Regions from separate parts of the Brevibacterium sp. 50QC2O2 genome, predicted to be linked through region 2. Evidence: predicted binding sites of a transcription regulator. Region 2 holds the regulator's gene; the other holds the start of a gene.

Region 1 (6,633 bases), on a different contig from region 2:
CGCAAGCTGTTCGGCCGCTGATAGCACAACTTCGCTTGACAAGACAACTTGGTGTTGTACGACACGTGTACGCTACCGTGAGCTCGACGACATCAGCAAGGAATATTGTCAAGCGAGGTTGAGAACATGCACACCCGGACCAAACGGCGTGGCACACTACTCACGGCACTGGCGCTGGCCTGTGGCCTGGCGTTGAGCGGTTGCGGCGCCAGTAACTCCACCGATGACTCGGCGGCCGGCGGGGACGACTCCTCCGGCGGCAAGGACTGGGGCGACTGCACCCCGGCCGCCGATGCCAAGGACATGGGCAGCGAGAAGCCGGGCGACGGGGAGAAGACAGACCTGACGGTCGCAGCCTTCAACGGCTGGGACGAGACCATCGCCACCGCCTATCTGGCCAAGCACGTGCTGGGCGAATACGGCTACAACGTCACCGTGAAGAAGTTCGACCTGGCGCCGGGCTACGTTGCCACGAGCAACGCCGATGTCGACTGGATGTCATCGACCATGCTGCCGGTGACGCACAAGCCCTATATCGAGAAGTACGGCGACAAGCTCGAGGCCCAGGGCTGCTGGTACGACCAGGCGAAGAACACGATCGCAGTCGACAAGGACTCGCCGGCGAAGACCATCGAGGACCTGAAGTCGATGGGCGATCAGTACGGCAACAAGCTCTACGGCATCGAAGCCGGCTCCGGGCTGATGGATGCCACCAAGGACAAGGTCATCCCCGACTACGGCCTGGACAATATGAAGCTCATCGCCTCGTCCACCCCGGCGATGCTGACCCAGCTGCAGAAGTCCACCAGCGCGGGCGAGCACGTGGCCGTGACCCTGTGGCACCCGCACTGGGCCTACGACAAGTTCCCGGTGCGCGACCTCGAGGATCCCAAGAAGGCGCTGGGCGAGAACGAGAAGCTCTACACCATGTCGCGCACGGGCTTCACCGATGAGCACCCGCTGCCCGCCCAGATCCTGAAGAACCTGGCGCTGACGCCGAAGAACCTGGAGGGCCTGGAACGCGTCATGGCCGCCCCCGAGGAATTCGACGGGAAGAACCCGGAGAAGGCCGTGGCCAAGTGGGCCAAGGACAATCCGGACTTCATGCCCGATTGGAAGTCGGGCAAGCTCACCGCCAAGGAGTAATCCACGGTACCCATCTTCTGGCACGGCTACAGCCGGCTGCTCGCATGCGCGGCAGCCGGCGTTGTCGTGTCTCAGGGGATCGGCGCAGTACTCGTGTTCGACTGGAGTTATTCCATTGCCTGGTATGGGCTGGTCTTCCTCGTGGTCTTCGCGCTGTGCGCCCTGCTGGTGGCCGGGATCTGGCGGGTGTTCAGCCCCCGGCTGCACGAGGCCTCGGCCCTGGTCGGGACCCTGCTGCTCACCGCCGGGGTGCTGATCGGCAATCCGTGGTGGGTGCCCGGGTACAGCACTGAGACCCCGGAAGGCAGCTATTTACGCGGGGCCTTCATCGTCATGGTCCCGATCTTCTTCCTCACCGTGTTGGTCTTCTGCGGCTGGAAGATCTGCGCACTCATCACTATGCGGCGGGCGCGCAGTGGCCGCAGCTCGGGTGGGCGCCGGCGGCAGTACATGCCCGACAGCGCAGGAACTGCCGCCGGCAGGACTGATCGACGCAGTTGACGTAGTCGGCGGTCGGCTTGCCGCATTCCACGCAGGTTCCCAGTGACCGCGCGTTCGGCCCGAACTCCTGGTGCATGCGCTTGTCGAAGACGTAGAGCGAACCGTCCCACAGGCCGTCGGTGCCGCGGGCCTCGCCGTAGCGGACGATCCCGCCGTCGATCTGGTAGACCTCCTGGAAGCCGCGGTTCTTCATCAGCACACTCAAGACCTCGCAGCGGATCCCACCGGTGCAGTAGGTGATGACCGGCTTGTCCTTGAGCTCGTCGTACTTCCCCGATTCCAATTCGGCGACGAAGTCCCTAGTGGCCTCGGTTTCGGGCACTACGGCGTCGGCGAAACGGCCGATCGCCGCCTCCATCTCATTGCGCCCGTCGAAGAACACGACCTCGCCGCCCTGGGAGGCAAGTCCTCGTTCGGCGACCAGTTCGTCGACCTGGGCCGGACTCAAGTGGACGCCGCCGCCGACCACACCCGATTCGTCGACGACCACCTCCGCGGGGTGGCCGAAGGTCACCAGTTCGTCCCTGACCTTGACCGACAGCCGCGGGAAATCATCGCCCACACCATCGGACCACTTCACATCGGCGGCCTTGAACGGGGTGTACTCCCGCATGGCGCGCACATATTTCTTGACATCCGGCAGGTCCCCGCCCAGGGTCGCGTTGATGCCCTGGGCGGACACGATGACCCGGCCCCTCAGGTGCAGGGAATCCGCCAGGGTGTGCTGCCACAGGCGGATCGCCTCGGGATCGGGCAGCGGGGTGAAGACGTAGAAGAGCACGATTTTCGGAATCGACATGGACTCGATTCTAACGAGCGGGCCCACCTCCCTAGACTGTGAGTCCATGAGCTTCTACTTCACCCGCACCGGCGATGACGCCTATCGTGCAACGGAATTGGTCGCCGGCGCCTGGAACCCGGACGAACAGCACATCTCCCCCGTGCTGGGCCTGCTGGTCCACCTGCTGGAGACCGACCACGCCGCCCGCCGGGAGGCCTCCGGCGCGCCCCGGCTGCAGCTGGGGCGGATCTCAGCGGACATCTTCGGCGTGGTCCCCGTCGACGAGTTCACCTACGACCTGCGCGTGCTGCGCCCGGGCCGCAGCATCGAACTGGCCGAGGCCGAACTGCGCTACGGAGGGCGCACGATCGTGCTGCTGCGCGCCTGGTTCGTCCAGGCCGCTGACACCGCCGGCCTGGCCGGCTCTCCCTTCGTCCCGATCCCCTCGGTCGACGAGACCCCGGAGTTCGATTCGACCACGGTCTGGCCGGGTGCCTATATCGCCAGTTTCGAGGCGCGCCGCACCCAGGTGGAGCCGGGCCACGCCCACTTCTGGCTGCGCACCCCCGTGGATCTGGTCGACGATGCCCGGGCCTCGGCCCTGGCCAGGGCGGCGGGCCTGTTCGACACCGCCAACGGCATGACGGTGCGCCGCGATCCGCGCGAGGTGGCATTCCCCAATGTGGAGCTGACCGCCTCACTGTTCCGGCAGCCCTTCGCACCCGCCGCTGGAACCGGCCCGGACACGCAGAAACCCAGCCGGGAGAGCCCCTGGCTGGGTTTCAATACGCGCGTGTCCTTCGGGCCGACCGGGCTGGGTCTGACCAGCTCGGTCCTGCACGATCAGGACGGGCCCTTCGGAACCCTCAATCAGACCCTGACCGTGCGGCCCTGAGAGTTACTTCTCGGCGGCGTCCTTGTCCGCGTCCTCGGCCGAGGATTCGACCTGGGCGTCGACCGGGGCGTCCGCGTGGTGGGAGATCGAGATCTTCTTCGGCTGGACCTGCGCATAGGCCCCGGCCACCCGGACCGTCAGCACGCCGTTGACGTAGTCGGCCGTGATCGCGTCCTCGCCGACCTTCGCCGGCAGGGTCGCGGTGCGGCTGAAGGAGCCGTAGCGGACCTCGCGGACACCGTCGCCGCTGGTCTCATCGCGGCGTTCGCCGGAGACGGTCAGCGTGCGCCCGTGTAGTTCGATGTCGATGTCCTTCTCCGGGTCCATCCCCGGCAGGTCGACCCTGATGACCAGGTCCGCGCCGTTGCGTTCGGTTTCCAGCGCCGGAATGAAGCCCTGGGTACGGTCGGCCACGGCCACGCCCGGCAGGGAGCGCAGCACGTCGTCGATCACAGAGAACGGACGGAACGGATTGATACCGGTGTTTGCCATTTCCAACATCTCCTTGGAGTAGGTGAAATTCTTTCCGCCACCCCGGTGCTTGTATCACCTCGGTGGCTACATGAGGTGTAACCACTTGAGTGCCCGCGGTATTCCAAAGTTGAGCGACTTTCTGTCAACTTCTTTCCACGGCACGGGCCGCTAGAATAGTGCCCATGCGCGTCGAAAGGACCCTCGCCTGACATGTCGAACACCCCCGAAGCCTCCGCGATGACTCCGGAATCCCAGACCAAGAAGGTCAAGGAAACAGTCGAATTCGCAGCCGCCCACCCGGACGTCGAACAGCCGTTCGCCGAACTCGGACTCAAGGCCAACGAATACGAAGAGATCAAGAAGATCCTGGGCCGGCGCCCCACCAGCGCGGAACTGGCGATGTATTCGGTCATGTGGTCGGAACACTGCTCCTACAAGTCCTCCAAGGTCCACCTGGGCAAGTTCGGCGACCAGGTCACCGACGAGATGAAGGAACACCTGCTGGTCGGCATCGGCGAGAACGCCGGCGTCGTCGACATCGGCGACGGCTGGGCCGTGACCTTCAAGGTCGAATCCCACAACCACCCCTCCTATGTCGAGCCCTACCAGGGCGCCGCCACGGGCGTCGGCGGCATCGTGCGCGACATCATCTCGATGGGCGCGCGCCCGGTGGCCGTGATGGACCAGCTGCGCTTCGGCGCCATCGACCACCCCGACACGAACCGCGTGGTCTCCGGCGTGGTGGCCGGCGTGGGCGGCTACGGCAACTGCCTGGGCCTGCCCAATATCGGCGGAGAACTGGTCTTCGACGCCTGCTATCAGGGCAATCCCCTGGTCAACGCCCTGGCCGTGGGCGTGATGCGCCATGAGGACATCCGTCTGGCGAACGCATCCGGTGTAGGCAACAAGGTCGTGCTGTTCGGCGCTCGGACCGGCGGCGACGGGATCGGCGGCGCCTCGATCCTGGCCAGCGAGTCCTTCGACGACTCCAAGCCCTCGAAGCGCCCGGCCGTCCAGGTGGGCGACCCCTTCGCGGAGAAGGTCCTGATCGAATGCTGCCTGGAGCTCTTCCACGCCGGCGTCGTCGAGGGCATCCAGGACCTGGGCGCAGCCGGCATCAGCTGTGCCACCAGCGAACTGGCCTCCAACGGCGAGGGCGGTATGCGCATCGCCCTGGACGATGTGCTGCTGCGCGACCCCACGCTGACTCCCGAGGAGATCCTCATGAGCGAGTCGCAGGAGCGCATGATGGCCGTCGTCACCCCCGATAAGCTCGACACCTTCATGGAGATCGTGGACAAGTGGGAGGTCGAGACCTCCGTGCTCGGCGAGGTCACCGGCGACGGGCGCCTCGTCATCTCCTGGCACGGCGACGTCATCGTCGACGTGCCCCCGCGCTCGGTGGCCCATGACGGCCCGGTCTACCACCGCCCGTTCACCCAGCCGTCCTGGACGGAATCGACCGCCGCGGACACCACCCGTGCCGCGGGCCTGGAGCGCCCGGCCGACGACGCGGGCCTGGAACAGACGCTCAAGGACCTGCTGGCCAGCCCCAATCTGGCCGATCCGGAATGGGTGACCGACCAGTACGACCGCTACGTCCAGGGCAACACCGCCTTGGCCGCACCCGATGACGCCGGCGTGATCCGGGTCGACGAGTCCACCAACCGCGGCATCGCGATCGCCACGGACGCCAATGGCCGCTACGCCTATCTGGATCCGGCGCGCGGCGCCCAGCTGGCCCTGGCCGAGGCCTACCGCAACGTCGCGACCTCGGGCGCGCGCCCGATGGCCGTCACCGACTGCCTGAACTTCGGTTCCCCGGAGGACCCGGAGATCATGTGGCAGTTCGATCAGGCCACGACCGGCCTGGCCGCGGCCTGCAAGGACCTGGGCGTGCCGGTGACCGGCGGCAATGTGTCCCTGTACAACCAGACCGGCGGCGTGGCCATCCACCCGACCCCGGTGGTGGGCGTGCTGGGCGTGTTCGACGACGTCACCCGCGCCACCCCGGCCGGCTGGCGCGAACCAGGGCAGACCATCTACCTGCTGGGCACCACCGCCGACGAGCTCGACGGTTCCGCCTGGGCCGACGTCGCCCACGGCCACCTGGGCGGCGTACCCCCGGAGTTCAAGCCCGAGGTCGAACGCGAACTCGCCGACATCCTCATCAACGCCTCGCGCGACGGCATGCTCGATGCCGCGCACGACGTCTCCGAGGGCGGCATCGCCGTGGCCGTGGCCGAGGCCTGCATGCGCTTCGGGACCGGCGCCCGGTTCTGGCTCGACGAGGTCTGCCGGCGCGACGGCGTGGACCTGTTCACCGCACTGTTCTCCGAATCGTCCGCCAGGGCCATCGTCTCGGTGGCCCGCAGCGAGGAGGTCCGGTTCAAGGACATGTGCACCGCACGCAACTTCCCCTTCGCCCGGATCGGCATGACCGACAACGGCGAAACGGGTGCCCCGACGTTGGAGCTGGCCGACCACTTCACCATCCCGGTCGCCGAACTCTCGCGGATCAACAAGGAGACCCTGCCGAAGCACTTCGGCTGACACCCGGAGGAATCCGGACACAGGGGCCAACCACACGGTTCCAAACACGGGGGCCGGGGAGCGTACAGCGCTCCCCGGCCCCCGTCGCATCCGCCCGCCTATTCGGTCGTCAACCGCAACAGCTGAGCAACGGAGTCGAGTGCCGCCTCGGCCGGAGCGGAGCCGGCCAGCACGAACTGCACGATGACGCCCTGGAGCATGGCGACGATGCCGGGGACCAGGGCCGCGGCGTCGGCCCGCGCCCGCTGCTGGGAGGCACCGCGGTGCTGGACGAACCAGCGCA
Region 2 (6,633 bases):
GACGGTCTGGCCGATATGAATCTCAAGGCGCTCAACATCGACCCGGGCCAGTACTCGGTGGTCGTGTACAACGACGCGGGCACGATCCTGTACGAACAGATCCTCACCGTCGTCGGCTGAGCTCGGCTGAGTCCGGCTGCGGCTGAGACGGTCCGTTCCACGGGCGCTCCGATATCCTCGGGGCGCCCGTTTCGCGTCTAGGCTGGTGGGCGGAAGACCAGCCATCCCCGGCGCCGGACACGCGCCGAACATCCCTACAAAGGAAGAGTCCCATGGCGAAGCTGAAGAAGATCGCACGAGGCCGCAAGCTTGCGGAACAGGCACTGCACGAACGCGGAACGGTCGCCAGCGAACTGGCGGGAAGGGAATCCTCCCACCATGAGGGTTTCCTGGCCCATCTGAATATCAAGACCGGCTGGTTCTTCCTGGCCTTCGCCGCACTCATCGCAGTCCTGTTGCTGCCCACCGGCGACGACCTGCCCCTGGCCGGCAAGCAGGCTCTGGCGATCCTGGCCTTCGCCGTCATCATGTGGGTGACCGAGGCCGTGAGCTACCCGGTGTCGTCGGTGATGGTGCTGGGACTGATCGCGATCATGGTGTCCTTCGCCCCACCCGTTGACGACCCGGGTGCCGGCGCCATGGGAACCGCTGCCTCGCTGAAACTGGCGCTGGGAGGATTCGCGTCCTCGGCCGTGGCACTGGTCGCAGCCGCCCTGGCCCTGGCAGCCGCCATGCAGGCCACCGGGCTGCACAAGAGGCTGGCCCTGCTGGTGCTCAAGTTCGCCGGCGAGAAGACCAGCCACATCGTGGTCGGCGCGATCGTCATCTCCATCATCCTGGCCTTCTTCGTGCCGTCCGCCACCGCCCGCGCCGGCGCCGTGGTGCCGATTCTCCTCGGCATGGTCGCGGCCTTCGGAATGGCCACCAACTCGAAACTGGGCGCCCTGCTCATCATCACGGCGGTCCAGGCCGTGTCGATCTGGAACGTCGGCATCAAGACCGCCGCCGCGCAGAACCAGGTGGCGATCGGCTTCATCCAGGATCAGATGCACACGAATGTGTCCTGGGGCCAGTGGCTGTTGTGGGCCGCCCCCTGGTCGATCCTCATGTCGATCGCACTGTTCTTCGTCATGCGCTGGGCGATCAAGCCCGAGACCGACCGGATCGAGGGCGGACGCGCCGTCATCGATGCGAACCTGAAGGAACTGGGACCGCTGAGCGCCAAGGAGATCCGGCTGATCATCGTGGCCGTGCTGCTGCTGGCCTGCTGGGCGACCGAGGACCTGCACGGCATCGACTCGACGACCACCACGCTCATCGCCATCGGCATCCTGCTGACCCCGCGGATCGGCGTATTCAGCTGGAAGACCGTGGAGAAGCTCATCAACTGGGGCACGCTCATCGTGTTCGCGATCGGCATCTCGCTGGGCAGCCTGCTGCTGAACACGGGAGCCGCGACCTGGCTGTCGGAGAAGACCTTCGGCGCACTGGGGATCTCGAACATGCCGATGCTGGCGATGATCGCACTGGTCAGCCTGTTCACGATCCTCATCCACCTGGGCTTCGCCTCCGCCACATCGCTGAGCTCGGCCCTGATCCCGGTGTTCATCGCGCTGGCCACCTCGATCCCGGGCGGTGCGCAGGGCGGGCTGGGCTTCGTCATCATCCAGCAGTTCGTCATCAGCTTCGGCTTCCTGCTGCCGGTGTCCGCCCCGCAGAACATGCTGGGCTACGGCACTGGCGCCTTCACCGCCAAGCAGTTCCTCAAGACGGGCATCCCGCTGACCGTGATCGGCTATGTGCTGGTCGTGGTGTTGTCGGCCACCTACTGGAAGTGGATCGGCCTGGTCTGAGGAGGATGACCATGAGTGAGCCCGCTCCCGATGTGACCCCGCCCGGGTCCGCGCCGGTTCCCGATCCCGCGTGGAGTTGGAAGCTGCACGATTCGCGTGGGGCCTCGAGCATCTGCACAATGCTGGTGCTGCTGGGCGCCGTGGTCGTCTGGATCGCCGCCCTGTCACACGACACGACCGGATGGGTCCTGGCCCCGGTGCTGGGCGCCGGTGCCGCGGTGATCGTCGCACTGCGGGCTCGGAACCTCTGGCTGCTGGCCTGGGCGATCGTGGCGATCCTCAGTCCCGCCTACTACCTGCCGCTCGCCGGTGGGATGAACTGAGCCAGTCGGCGTAGAGTTGTGACCCATGAGCATTGAGGACATTCGGCGGGATCTGGACCTGCGAGCAGTCGGGGAGATCTTCTATCTGCGCACCCTGGACCAGTTGACGGTCAACGTCTTGGACGGCGAATCCGGTCTACCCGGCTGGACCCGCAAGCACGTGGCCGTGCACATGATCAACAACGCCGAGGCCCTGATGCGGCTGCTCGATTGGGCGACTACGGGTGTGGAGAACCCCATGTACCCCTCCCGCACGGTTCGCGATGCAGAGATCGAAGAGGGTGTGGCGACGATCGAGGTCTCGGACGTCCGCGGCATCAGCCACGAGGTCGCAGTGGAACTCGCCGCCGCCCTGCCCGAGCCCGAATCCCCCGCCTGGGATGCTCAGGTGCTCAACGGCCGTGGTGAGCCGATCATGGCAGCCGCGATTCCGTGGATGCGGGCGCGCGAGGCCCTGCTGCATGCCCTTGACCTCAACATCGGGATGACCGCCCTGGACTTCCCCACAGCCGCCATCGACCGGCTGCTGACCGACGTGGAAACGGTGTGGGCGGCCCGCGCCGAACCTGCGAACTTCCTCCTGCACATCACCGACCGACCGGATCGCCCCGAACTGGCGAACTACCTCCTGGCCTGCGGCGATGCCGCGGCTTTCAGCGCCGAACCGGTCGAACTGACGGGCGAGGCCGCAGAGCTCGTCTCGTTCCTGCTGGGCAGGGGCTGGCCCCGCGGGCAGCCCCCGGCCGGGACCTCGGCGTCGGTGCCGCAACCACCCGCCTGGCTGTAGAGGAGGCCAAACGCGTTGTGGTTCCCGTTTGGGGCCGTCGCTTCGAAACGACGGCCCCAAGCGGGAACCACGACTGACTTTCCGGGAGCGTCCGCCTCAGCCGCGGCGGGGGCCCTGTTTGGACCGCGGTCCCGCGGTCCGCACGCCCACCACGGTCCCCGTCACCGAGGCCGCGGGCAGTTCCGCGATCGCGTGCGACATCCGCCGCGCCCGGCTGCGCTGGTAGGGATCGGCCACCGTCACGTCCCCGCCCATTCCTGCGGCGAAGATCCGATTCGCCTGGGCCAGCCGGCTCAGCGCCGCATCCAGTTGCACGCCGAGGCTCTGCAGCTGCGAATGCGCGTCTGCGACCTCCTCGCGCAGCTGCAGGATTCGCTTGATCCCGGCCAGACTGACGCCCTCGTCCTGGCTCAGGCTCTGCACCAGGCGCAGCTTCTCGATGTCACTGGCCGAATACCTGCGGCCGCGACCGGGAGTGCGTTTGGGCGTGACCAGACCCATACGGTCGTATTGCCGTAGGGTCTGCGGGTGCATGCCCGCAAGCTCTGCGGCCACGGATATCACGTAGACCGCGGCATGTGGGTCGATCTCCATGGCCACTCACCTCCTCCTTGATTCGATCATGCATCAGTGCGCCGACCGGCACCGGCACGGTGCCGGCCGGCGCCGTGTTCGGTGCCGCGCCGGCGCCGTGTTCGGTGCCGCGCCGGCGCCAGCGCAACTCAGCTGTTCTTCGCCTTCGCGTACAGATCGGCGCGCGGGTCCTCGCCCTCGGTGGCCTTGGCGAAGGCCTCGACCGCCTGCTTCGCGTCCTTGCTCATCCGCTGCGGCACGTGGACCTCGACGGTGACCAGCAGATCGCCGGTGTGCTTCTTCGTCTCGATCCCCTTGCCGCGCACGCGCAGCACGCGCCCCGACGGGGTGCCGGCAGGCACCTTGAGCCGTACGGGGAAGCCGGACAGAGTGGGAACCTGGACCTCTGCGCCCAGGGCGGCCTCGGCGAATGTCACCGGCACGGTCACCCGCAGGTTGTCACCGTCACGGGTGAACACAGGATGCGGTTCGACGTTGACCGTCAGCACCACATCGCCGGCCTCGCCGCCGTTGGGACTGGCCTTGCCCTTGCCGCGCAGGCGGACCTTCTGGCCGTCCTTGACGCCGATCGGCGTGCGCACGTTCAGCGGCGAACCGTTGGGCATCTTGAGCTTGACCGTGGCGCCTTTGGCGGCCTCCGTGAAGGACAGGCGCGTAGACGCCTTGATGTCCCCGCCCTTGACAGGGCCGGGCTGATAGCCCCGGCCACCGCCAAAGCCGCCACCGCCGAAGGCCCCGCCGAACAGATCGGACAGGTCCGGGCCACCGGCACCGCCGAAGCCACCGGGACCGCCACTGTACTGGCCGCGGCCGCCGCCGGAGTTGAACAGCCCGGAGAACACGTCCTCGAAACCGCCACCGGCGCCACCTGGACCACCGGCGCCCGCGGTGAAACGCGCGCCCGAGCCCATCGCGCGGACCTGGTCATACTGCTTGCGGGTCTCCTTGTCGGCCAGCACCTGGTGGGCCGCGCTGATCTCCTTGAACTTCTCCTCGGCCTTCTTATCACCAGGATTCGCATCCGGATGGTACTTGCGAGCCAGCTTCCGATAGGCCTTTTTGATGTCCGCGTCGGAGGCGTCCTTGTCGACCCCGAGGACCTTGTAGTAGTCCTTCTCGAACCACTCATTCTGAGGCCCGGCGTTCATCTGGCACCTCCTTTCCGCAGGACGTCATTCCCGCTTGCGGGATCACTCCCGCTGATTGTCTTCATCGTTTCCAAAATCTTATGGCGGTGGCGGCCGATCCCCCGGCTTGTCCCGGGAATCGACCGCCACCGATCATGTATGCGCCGACTCAGTCGGAGGTCACTCCTCCGGCAGGTGCACGCCTACGCGGGCCGCGCGGATCACGCGCTCGCCCAGCTTGTAACCCGGCTGCATGACGAGGAACACGGTGGGCTCCTCGACTGCGCCGTTGGGCTGCTGCATCAGAGCCTCGTGCAGAGCGGGGTCGAACTCGTCGCCCACCGCGCCATACTGTTCGACGCCCACCTTGGACAGCGCCTCGAGCAGCTTGTTCACATGGGTCTCGAAGGGCCCCGTGACATCGCCGGCGTCGGCGGCCAGCTTAACCTCGTCGAGCACCGGGATGAGCGCCTCGACCAGGGCAGCCGAACCGGCCTCCTTGGCCTTGGCCTGATCGCGCTCCGAGCGGCGGCGGTAGGCCGCGTACTCGGCGTTCAGACGCTGCAGGTCATCCAGGTACTTCGCGGCCTCATCGGCCACCGGGGCCTCGGCGGTCCCTGCCGTGGCGTCCGAGCCCTGGCCGGCCGTGGCGTCTGCCGACGCACCGTCCGTCGGGGCCGAGGCCGCGGATTCCTCCGCGGCCTCGGCAGCTGCTGCGGCGTTGCCGTCGGCGGCCGCCCGCTCGGCTGCGGATTCCTCCGCGGTCTGTTCCTGCGGCTCGCGCACCTCGCCCGTCTCCGGGTCGATGCGGCGCTTGTCGGCGAAGGTGAACGACTGTTCCTGGGACTCGCCCGAAGCGCCGCCCTGATCAGGAGTAGTCATTACTTCTTCTCCTCGTCATCGTCTTCCACGACCTCGGCGTCGACGACATCGTCATCGGCGGAACCGGTGGACTCGGCACCCTCGGCGCCCGCCTCCGGAGCGGCGTTCGCGTACAGGGCCTCGCCCAGCTTGGTCTGCGAGGCGGTCAGCTTCTCCAGCGCGGATTCCACAGCGGAATCGTCGTCGCCCTTGAGGGCTTCCTTCAGCGCGTCGACGTCGGCCTGGACCTCGGTGCGGACATCTTCGGGCAGCTTGTCCTCGTTGTCCTTGATGACCTTCTCCGTGGAGTAGGCCAGGTTCTCCGCCTGGTTGCGCTTATCGGCGGCCTCACGGCGCGCCTTGTCCTCATTGGCGTGCTCTTCGGCTTCCTTGACCATGCGATCGATGTCGCTCTGGTCCAGGCCCTGGCCGCCGGTCAGCGTCACGGACGCCTCCTTGCCGGTGCCCTTGTCCTTAGCGGACACGTGCACGATGCCGTTGGCGTCGATGTCGAAGGACACCTCGATCTGCGGCACGCCACGGGGGGCCGGGGCGATGCCGGACAGTTCGAAGTTGCCCAGCAGCTTGTTGTCCGAGGTGAACTCGCGCTCGCCCTGGTACACCTGGATCGACACGGAGGGCTGATTGTCCTCGGCCGTGGTGAAGGTCTCCGACTTCTTGGTGGGAATCGGGGTGTTGCGCTCGATCAGCTTGGTCATCACGCCGCCCTTGGTCTCCAGACCCAGCGACAGCGGGGTCACGTCGATCAGCAGCACGTCCTTGCGTTCACCCTTGAGCACGCCGGCCTGGACGGCGGCGCCGATGGCGACGACCTCGTCCGGGTTGACGCCCTTGTTGGGCTCACGGCCGTCGGTCAGCTTCTTGACCATGTCGGACACGGCGGGCATACGGGTCGAACCGCCGACCAGCACGACGTGGTCGATCTCGGAGACCTTGACGCCGGCGTCCTTGATGACGGTTTCGAAGGGCTTGCGGGTGCGCTCCAGCAGATCCGAGGTCAGTTCTTCGAACTTCGCGCGGGTCAGCGACTCGTCCAGGTGGATCGGGCCGTTCTCGCTCATCGACAG

Evidence for each region. The regulator HspR, encoded in region 2, represses chaperone genes until heat shock. The targets are predictions, from matches to a motif close to AAGTTGAGTCNNNNNGACTCAACTT.
Region 1: NQ038_RS09020 (Hsp20/alpha crystallin family protein) is a predicted target of HspR. The motif match lies at 3,922-3,946, and genes of this name have one in related genera.

The regions. Positions count from the first base shown of each region.
Region 1 covers NZ_JANIJZ010000009.1:99,585-106,217, reverse strand. Annotated here, with positions in the region: gene NQ038_RS09045 (DUF6882 domain-containing protein) at 1-21, shown strand, start outside; gene NQ038_RS09040 (glycine betaine ABC transporter substrate-binding protein) at 127-1,146, shown strand; gene NQ038_RS09035 (hypothetical protein) at 1,213-1,647, shown strand; gene NQ038_RS09030 (rhodanese-related sulfurtransferase) at 1,544-2,446, opposite strand; gene NQ038_RS09025 (thioesterase family protein) at 2,493-3,323, shown strand; gene NQ038_RS09020 (Hsp20/alpha crystallin family protein) at 3,327-3,815, opposite strand; gene purL (phosphoribosylformylglycinamidine synthase subunit PurL) at 4,008-6,350, shown strand; gene NQ038_RS09010 (TetR/AcrR family transcriptional regulator) at 6,449-6,633, opposite strand, start outside.
Region 2 covers NZ_JANIJZ010000001.1:13,949-20,581, reverse strand. Annotated here, with positions in the region: gene NQ038_RS00090 (hypothetical protein) at 1-120, shown strand, start outside; gene NQ038_RS00085 (anion permease) at 273-1,853, shown strand; gene NQ038_RS00080 (hypothetical protein) at 1,865-2,176, shown strand; gene NQ038_RS00075 (maleylpyruvate isomerase family mycothiol-dependent enzyme) at 2,202-2,963, shown strand; gene NQ038_RS00070 (heat shock protein transcriptional repressor HspR) at 3,060-3,557, opposite strand; gene NQ038_RS00065 (DnaJ C-terminal domain-containing protein) at 3,686-4,705, opposite strand; gene NQ038_RS00060 (nucleotide exchange factor GrpE) at 4,865-5,566, opposite strand; gene dnaK (molecular chaperone DnaK) at 5,566-6,633, opposite strand, start outside.